2 regions of the Bartonella sp. MR168JLCBS genome follow, and region 2 is predicted to be linked to the other one. Evidence: predicted binding sites of a transcription regulator. Region 2 holds the regulator's gene; the other holds the start of a gene.

Region 1 (3,430 bases), 360 kb from region 2:
CTCTAACATTGCTTTACGGCGATCACCAAATCCAGGTGCTTTTACAGCAGCAATTTTCAAACCACCACGCAACTTGTTGACCACGAGTGTTGCCAAGGCTTCACCTTCCACATCTTCAGCGATAATGAGAAGTGGTTTTCCAGATTGCACAACAGCTTCAAGCACTGGAAGAAGAGATTGTAGATTAGACAATTTCTTTTCGTGAATGAGAATGTAAGGATCATCAAGATCAGCGACCATTTTCTCAGCATTTGTGACAAAATAAGGGGAAAGATACCCACGGTCAAATTGCATTCCTTCAACGACTTCTAATTCCGTTTCAGCAGTTTTAGCTTCTTCTACGGTAATGACGCCTTCATTGCCCACTTTTTCCATAGCATCAGCGATCATTTTACCGATTTCAGCAGCACCATTAGCAGAAATAGTTCCTACTTGTGCAATTTCTGCTGAAGTTTGGATTTTTTTTGCTTTTTTGAAGAGGTTTGCCACCACTTCATCCACAGCAGCATCAATCCCGCGTTTAAGATCCATTGGGTTCATGCCAGCAGCAACAGCTTTAACGCCTTCTTGCACAATAGCTTGTCCTAAAACAGTTGCTGTTGTTGTTCCATCACCAGCGATATCATTGGTTTTAGAAGCAACTTCGCGCAACATTTGTGCACCCATATTTTCGAACTTATCTTCAAGTTCAATTTCCTTTGCAACGGATACACCATCTTTTGTGATGCGAGGCGCACCGAATGATTTATCAATCACCACATTACGACCTTTAGGGCCGAGTGTCACCTTAACAGCATTAGCAAGGATGTCGACACCGCGCAACAAACGCTCACGCGCTTCACGGCCAAATTTGACTTCTTTAGCAGCCATTTAATTTCTCCTTGGAGTTTTCTCAAAATAGTACACAATGAAAAATTAAGCGCTTCAATTAGCCCATAATTCCCATAATGTCAGATTCTTTCATGATGAGGAGGTCTTCCCCATTAATCTTGACTTCAGTTCCGGACCATTTTCCAAAGAGGATACGGTCTCCTGTTTTGACTTCTAAAGGCACACGCTTTCCGTTATCATCGAGAGCGCCATTACCAACAGCAATCACTTCGCCTTCTTGAGGTTTTTCTTTTGCTGTATCAGGGATGATAATCCCACCAGCCGTTTTATTTTCAGATTCAACCCGACGGACAACGACACGGTCGTGAAGTGGGCGGAATTGTATATTAGCCATGTTTTAAATCCTTAAAACTGAACATAATTGCATTAATCTTAAAAGTTCTTGCTAGCACTCATAGCTTGAGAGTGCTAGTATAAGTTAGATATAAAATCTGCATCTCTTAATGTCAAGAATAGCCATAAAATAATTTCTCTAAATGAAGCTTCAAAGTCTTGCCTCTCATTGCACTTTCGCGTTATTTAGCTTTTTTAAGAACCCGTGAACAAAAAAGGATCTTATCATGGTTGAAACACGTCAGGAAACGGATAGCTTTGGAACGATTTCGGTACGTCAAGATCGTTATTGGGGAGCACAAACTGAACGTTCACTGCATAATTTTAATATTGGCAGTGAAAAGCAGCCTCTTGCCATCATTTATGCCTTAGTCCTTATCAAAAAAGCTGCAGCTGTTGTAAATATGGACAAAGGAAAACTACCAGCAAATATTGGAAAAGCAATTATTGCCGCCGCCGATGAAGTGCTTGCCGGCGATTTTGATACGCATTTCCCACTCTCCGTCTGGCAAACAGGTTCTGGCACACAAAGCAATATGAATGTCAATGAAGTAATTGCTAATCGTGCCAGTAAGATTTTGGGAGGAAAACTTGGAAGCAAAAAACCAGTTCATCCCAATGACCATGTCAATATGAGTCAATCATCGAACGATTCCTTTCCCACAGCGCTTCACATTGCCACCACGTTGCAAACACGCCAACACTTACTGCCAATCCTTGAAGCTCTTATTGCTACACTAAAACAAAAAGAGCAAGAATTTGCAGACATCATTAAAATCGGCCGCACCCATACCCAAGATGCAACGCCTTTAACCTTAGGACAAGAATTTTCAGGCTATCGTGCCGCATTAGAAGCCAATCTTCAGCGCATTGAAAATGCTCTAACCGATGTCCACATGCTTGCTCAAGGTGGCACGGCTGTTGGCACAGGACTAAATGCGCCAAAAGGTTTTGACATTGCTTTTGCGCAAACAGTGAGCGCTTTCACAGGAATAACGTTTCAAACTGCCAGCAATAAATTTGAAGCACTCGCCCATCATGGAGCCCTTGCGCATTTCCATGGGAGCTTGAATGCCTTAGCTGCTGATCTGTTTAAAATTGCTAATGACATTCGATTTTTGGGCTCAGGACCACGTTCAGGTTTAGGGGAACTCAGTCTTCCCGAAAATGAACCCGGATCTTCCATCATGCCAGGAAAAGTTAATCCCACGCAATGTGAAGCCTTAACCATGGTCGCATGCCAAGTTTTTGGCAATCACACCAGCGTAACCTTTGCCGCAAGCCAAGGACATTTTGAACTCAACGTTTATAAACCTGTTATTGGCTATAACGTTTTACAATCAATTACCCTTCTTGGTGATTGCATGCGCTCTTTTGATGAACATTGCATTCAAGGATTACGAGCCAATCGCATTCATATTCACTCGCTCATGGAGCGCTCACTCATGTTAGTCACAGCTCTTGCACCAGAAATTGGCTATGAAAAAGCTGCTGAAATTGCCAAAGCAGCGCATAAAAATGATACAACTTTGCGCGCAGAAGCAATAAAAGCTGGCGTTTCTGGAGCTGATTATGACCGGCTGGTTGATCCCAAAAAGATGATTTCTCCCCAATAAACAACTCACTAAAAAAAAGATGCAAACGTCTTAAAACAAATCTTTCTGTCAAAAAATCGGGGTGTTTACACCCCGACGATGACCGATAACGATTACCCACAGCGTTCATTTTAGGCTCTGGTCCATATTTCTGCTCTTGTCTCAATGAGATAATGTATTTATCTATAATGATAATCTCGCGTCATTCATATTGAATGAGAATCCTGAATACCGTAGGATTTTCTCATTTTAAATCTGTCCCATGTTAAATCAATCAAAATCACTTACTTCCACATCACAAGCGGGATAAATGTATGGATAGAAGTTGTATAAAATAAGAAATGACTAAAAACGCCTCTAACGAACCGCCTCAAGTGCCAAGAACTGTCACAACATTGTGGAGAGGGCTGTCACAACACCCACGAGCTGGTAAATATAATGATCGTACCGGCTTGCTTCTTTATGAAGCGTAAAGATAAGGGGGGCTCAATGGCTTTATCTTTATACCATTCACGAGCCACCGCCATGAAATGGGTTTGGGAGCATTGAGAAATGTCTCCTTTATGAAGCGTGAAGATAGAAGTGCTCAATAGAGGAACAGCTGTTGGAAA
Region 2 (3,430 bases):
TGCCAAAAGTTTGAAAGCACGTGCGCGATGTGAAAGAGGGGGAATATCATTACATTTCCAGTTGTGTTTTTGCTCTGTTGACATTTCTCCAAAGGTATTTTCATATCCATCTGGTAAAAAAATAGGATCAAAACCAAAGCCTTTGTCGCCCCGTGGAGGCCAAAAGAATGTTCCTTCAACGCATCCGCGGAAGTAATCTGCATGAGCATCAGGCCATGCAATGCAAATGACGGATATAAAACGGCATTTTCGTTGGCTTTTTTCTCGCGCTCCGACTTTTTGGAGTTCATTTTCTATTTTTTTCATAGCTTTTGGAAAATTACGTGTGCCATCGGCTTGAATTGCCCAATCAGCGGTATAAACGCCTGGCGCACCCTCCAATGCATCTACCTCTAAGCCTGAATCATCAGAAAGGGCAGGAAGTCCTGTCTTTTTTGCTGCTGAAAAAGCCTTAATATAAGCATTTTCTTCAAATGTTTTTCCCGTTTCTTTTGGTTCTGGCAAGCCCAGTTCTTTTGCCGATTGTATTATTAAATCGAAAGGCGTAATTAAAGTAGTGATTTCATGCAGTTTGCCGGTGTTATGTGTAGAAATGACAAGTTTTTTATCTGCTATGCTTCTCATATAGATTTCTCCAAAAATGAAAGGGGAACTATTTTTGTGCTAAAAACCAGCTTAAATACTCATATACACACATTCTGCTTGATTTTACATGATATGATTATTTTACACGTTTTATGATATTTTATTCCAACAAAATTTTTTATCTTGTACAAAGATAACCTTGCAAAAATATGAAAGGCATGTCTTTTTGATGATAGCACTTTTATGGTAAATTTCCAATTTCCGGCTTGCTCTAAAAGGTGAAATTTTCTACTTATAGCGGTTTTTAAACAATCCAGATTCTCTTAGTCAAATTCTCTTGGCAAGTCCCTACAGCAGACCACTTTATAGATCAACTCTTATCTTAAATATTTTTCACACACTCTAACAAAAAATACCTCCTGCGTAATTTATCAATCATCATTCTGAAAGGTAGCATTTTACGGCTCAATAGGATAATATGCTTTTATACTACTTTAGACTATTTGACCAAACCTTGGCAAAACTTATATAAGAGATGAGGATTTTAAAAGTAGTGAAACAATTGTGATGAAGCACAAAACTATTGATAATGAACTAAAATATCTTGATGAACGTTCACGTGATATTTTTCGCCATATTGTTGAAGCTTATCTTAATGATGGTGAACCTGTAGGGTCACGCAATCTTTCACGGCTTTTACGACAGACATTATCACCTGCGACGATTCGCAATGTGATGAGTGATCTTGAACATCTCGGTTTGATTTATGCACCACATGTTTCTGCGGGTCGAATGCCGACACAATCAGGTTTACGCTTTTTTGTAGATGCATTTATGGAAGCGGGTGATTTGCCAAACGAAGAGCGAGAAAATATTGAAATGCAAGTCAAAGAGGCTGGTCATGCACAATCGGTTGAACATTTTCTTGTTCAAGCAAGCCGAGTTCTTTCAGATCTTTCACGTGGGGCAGGGCTTGTTTTAGCAACAAAACAAGAAGGAACATTGAAACATATTGAATTTGTGCGCCTTGATAGGGAGCACGCTCTTGCCGTTTTGGTGACTCAACAAGGTGAAGTTGAAAATCGTATTGTTCATTTGCCAGAAGGGGTTACTCATGCACAACTGACGGAGGCAACGAATTTTCTCAATGCTCATATTCAGGGGCGAACATTGAGTGAAGCTAAAGAGGAAATTGCACGTTTATGCTCAGAAACACGGGCTGCACTTGATGATTTATCGCATCATCTTGTTGAAACGGGATTAGCTCTTTGGGGAGGAGAAGGTGCTGATCATAAAATACACCTCATTGTTCGCGGGCGTAGCAATTTACTTGAAGATGTGAAAGCAGAAGAAGATTTAGAACGATTACGCCATTTGTTTGATGATCTTGAAACGCGTGAGAGTATGGCACAGCTTCTCGATTTAACGGATGAAGGTTCTGGGGTTCGAATTTTTATTGGTTCAGAAAATAAGTTATTTTCACTTTCTGGTTCTTCTTTAGTTGTAGCGCCTTATCGTGATTCACAACAAAGAGTCATTGGTGCTTTAGGCGTTATTGGTCCTACACGGCTTAATTATGCAAGGATTGTGCCCATGGTTGATTATACAGCTCAACTTGTGTCACAGTTATTGCGTTAAAACGATGCAGGTAAGTATTTGTACTATAAAAGCTCATTGTATTATATACATCGATACCCCTTGATTTTTGTCTGTAGAATTTCGATATCGAGAATAACGAATCTTATGAAGGAATAAAATTTTTATGTCTGATGAAAAAAACAAATTTACTGACGCTTCATTTGAAAATTGTGATTTAAAAAATCCAGCTGATCGTAATACACTTAAACAGGCAGCCGATGAATTTTTAAAAACACATAAAACAGAGGAACACGAAGACGTTGAAAAAGAAAGCAATGAGGTTAGTGATCTTTTAGCGTCTTTGCAGGATGAAAATAAAGAACTGAAAGATCAGCTTTTACGTCTTGTTGCAGATATGGAAAATCTTCGACGCCGTACTATGCGAGATGTGGCGGATGCAAAGGCTTACTCCATTGCTAATTTTGCACGGGATATGTTATCGGTTTCTGACAATCTCAATCGTGCTTTGGAAGCTATTCCAGAAGGGGCGCGGGAAAGTGATGCTGGTTTGAAATCATTGGCAGAAGGTGTTGAAATGACTGAACGTGCCATGATGGCAGCATTAGAACGTCATGGGGTGCAAAAAATCCATCCAGAGGGGCAAAAATTTGATCCTCATTTTCATCAAGCGATGTTTGAAATTCCTAATGCCGATGTTCCAGATAATACTGTTCAACAAGTTGTTCAGGCAGGCTATATTATCGGGGAAAGGGTGTTACGTCCAGCTATAGTGGGTGTAGCCAAAGGAGGAGCAAAAGAAGCTTCTGTTGAAACTGATTCTGCTTAAAACACATCAATAATAAATCTCCAACATAAAATGCAGTATTCCCTGCAATTACACATATATGAGGTCTTTTCTCAAAGAGTTTTTAAAGGGTGTTATAAACACCCTTTTATCTTTGAAGTGCCCAACTTCCTTTTATAAGATACACGGCCTCGCTTGAGGGAGATGACGATGAAAATAAAACAAAGTGATCGACCTCAAAAGGAGGGATAAAAAAATCATCTTGAAAAGATAGATAAGAAGAAAGATCTTCAAGATTGATATCAAATATTCGTGCAAGAGTAATATGCGGAATAAATTGTCTTTCATCAGGCTTTAACTCTAATTTATTCCGGATATATTGCATCTTTTCATGTAAAAGATTAAGCTTTTCACAAGGTTCAATGCGAACTACAAGAGAATGGGGAGCATTTTCTGAACCAA

What was found. Region 2 encodes HrcA, which represses chaperone genes, less so after heat shock. Its sites were predicted from a motif close to GTTAGCACTCNCNNNNNGNGAGTGCTAAC; they were not measured.
Region 1: groES (co-chaperone GroES) is a predicted target of HrcA. The motif match lies at 1,276-1,304, and genes of this name have one in related genera.

What each region holds. Positions count from the first base shown of each region.
Region 1 is NZ_JBHIMP010000001.1:465,856-469,285, reverse strand. It holds partial or broken gene groL (chaperonin GroEL) at 1-870, opposite strand, end outside; gene groES (co-chaperone GroES) at 929-1,225, opposite strand; gene fumC (class II fumarate hydratase) at 1,452-2,840, shown strand; partial or broken gene fumC (class II fumarate hydratase) at 3,414-3,430, shown strand, end outside.
Region 2 is NZ_JBHIMP010000001.1:109,853-113,282, reverse strand. It holds gene rdgB (RdgB/HAM1 family non-canonical purine NTP pyrophosphatase) at 1-624, opposite strand, end outside; gene hrcA (heat-inducible transcriptional repressor HrcA) at 1,153-2,223, shown strand; gene grpE (nucleotide exchange factor GrpE) at 2,348-3,010, shown strand; gene thpR (RNA 2',3'-cyclic phosphodiesterase) at 3,117-3,430, opposite strand, start outside.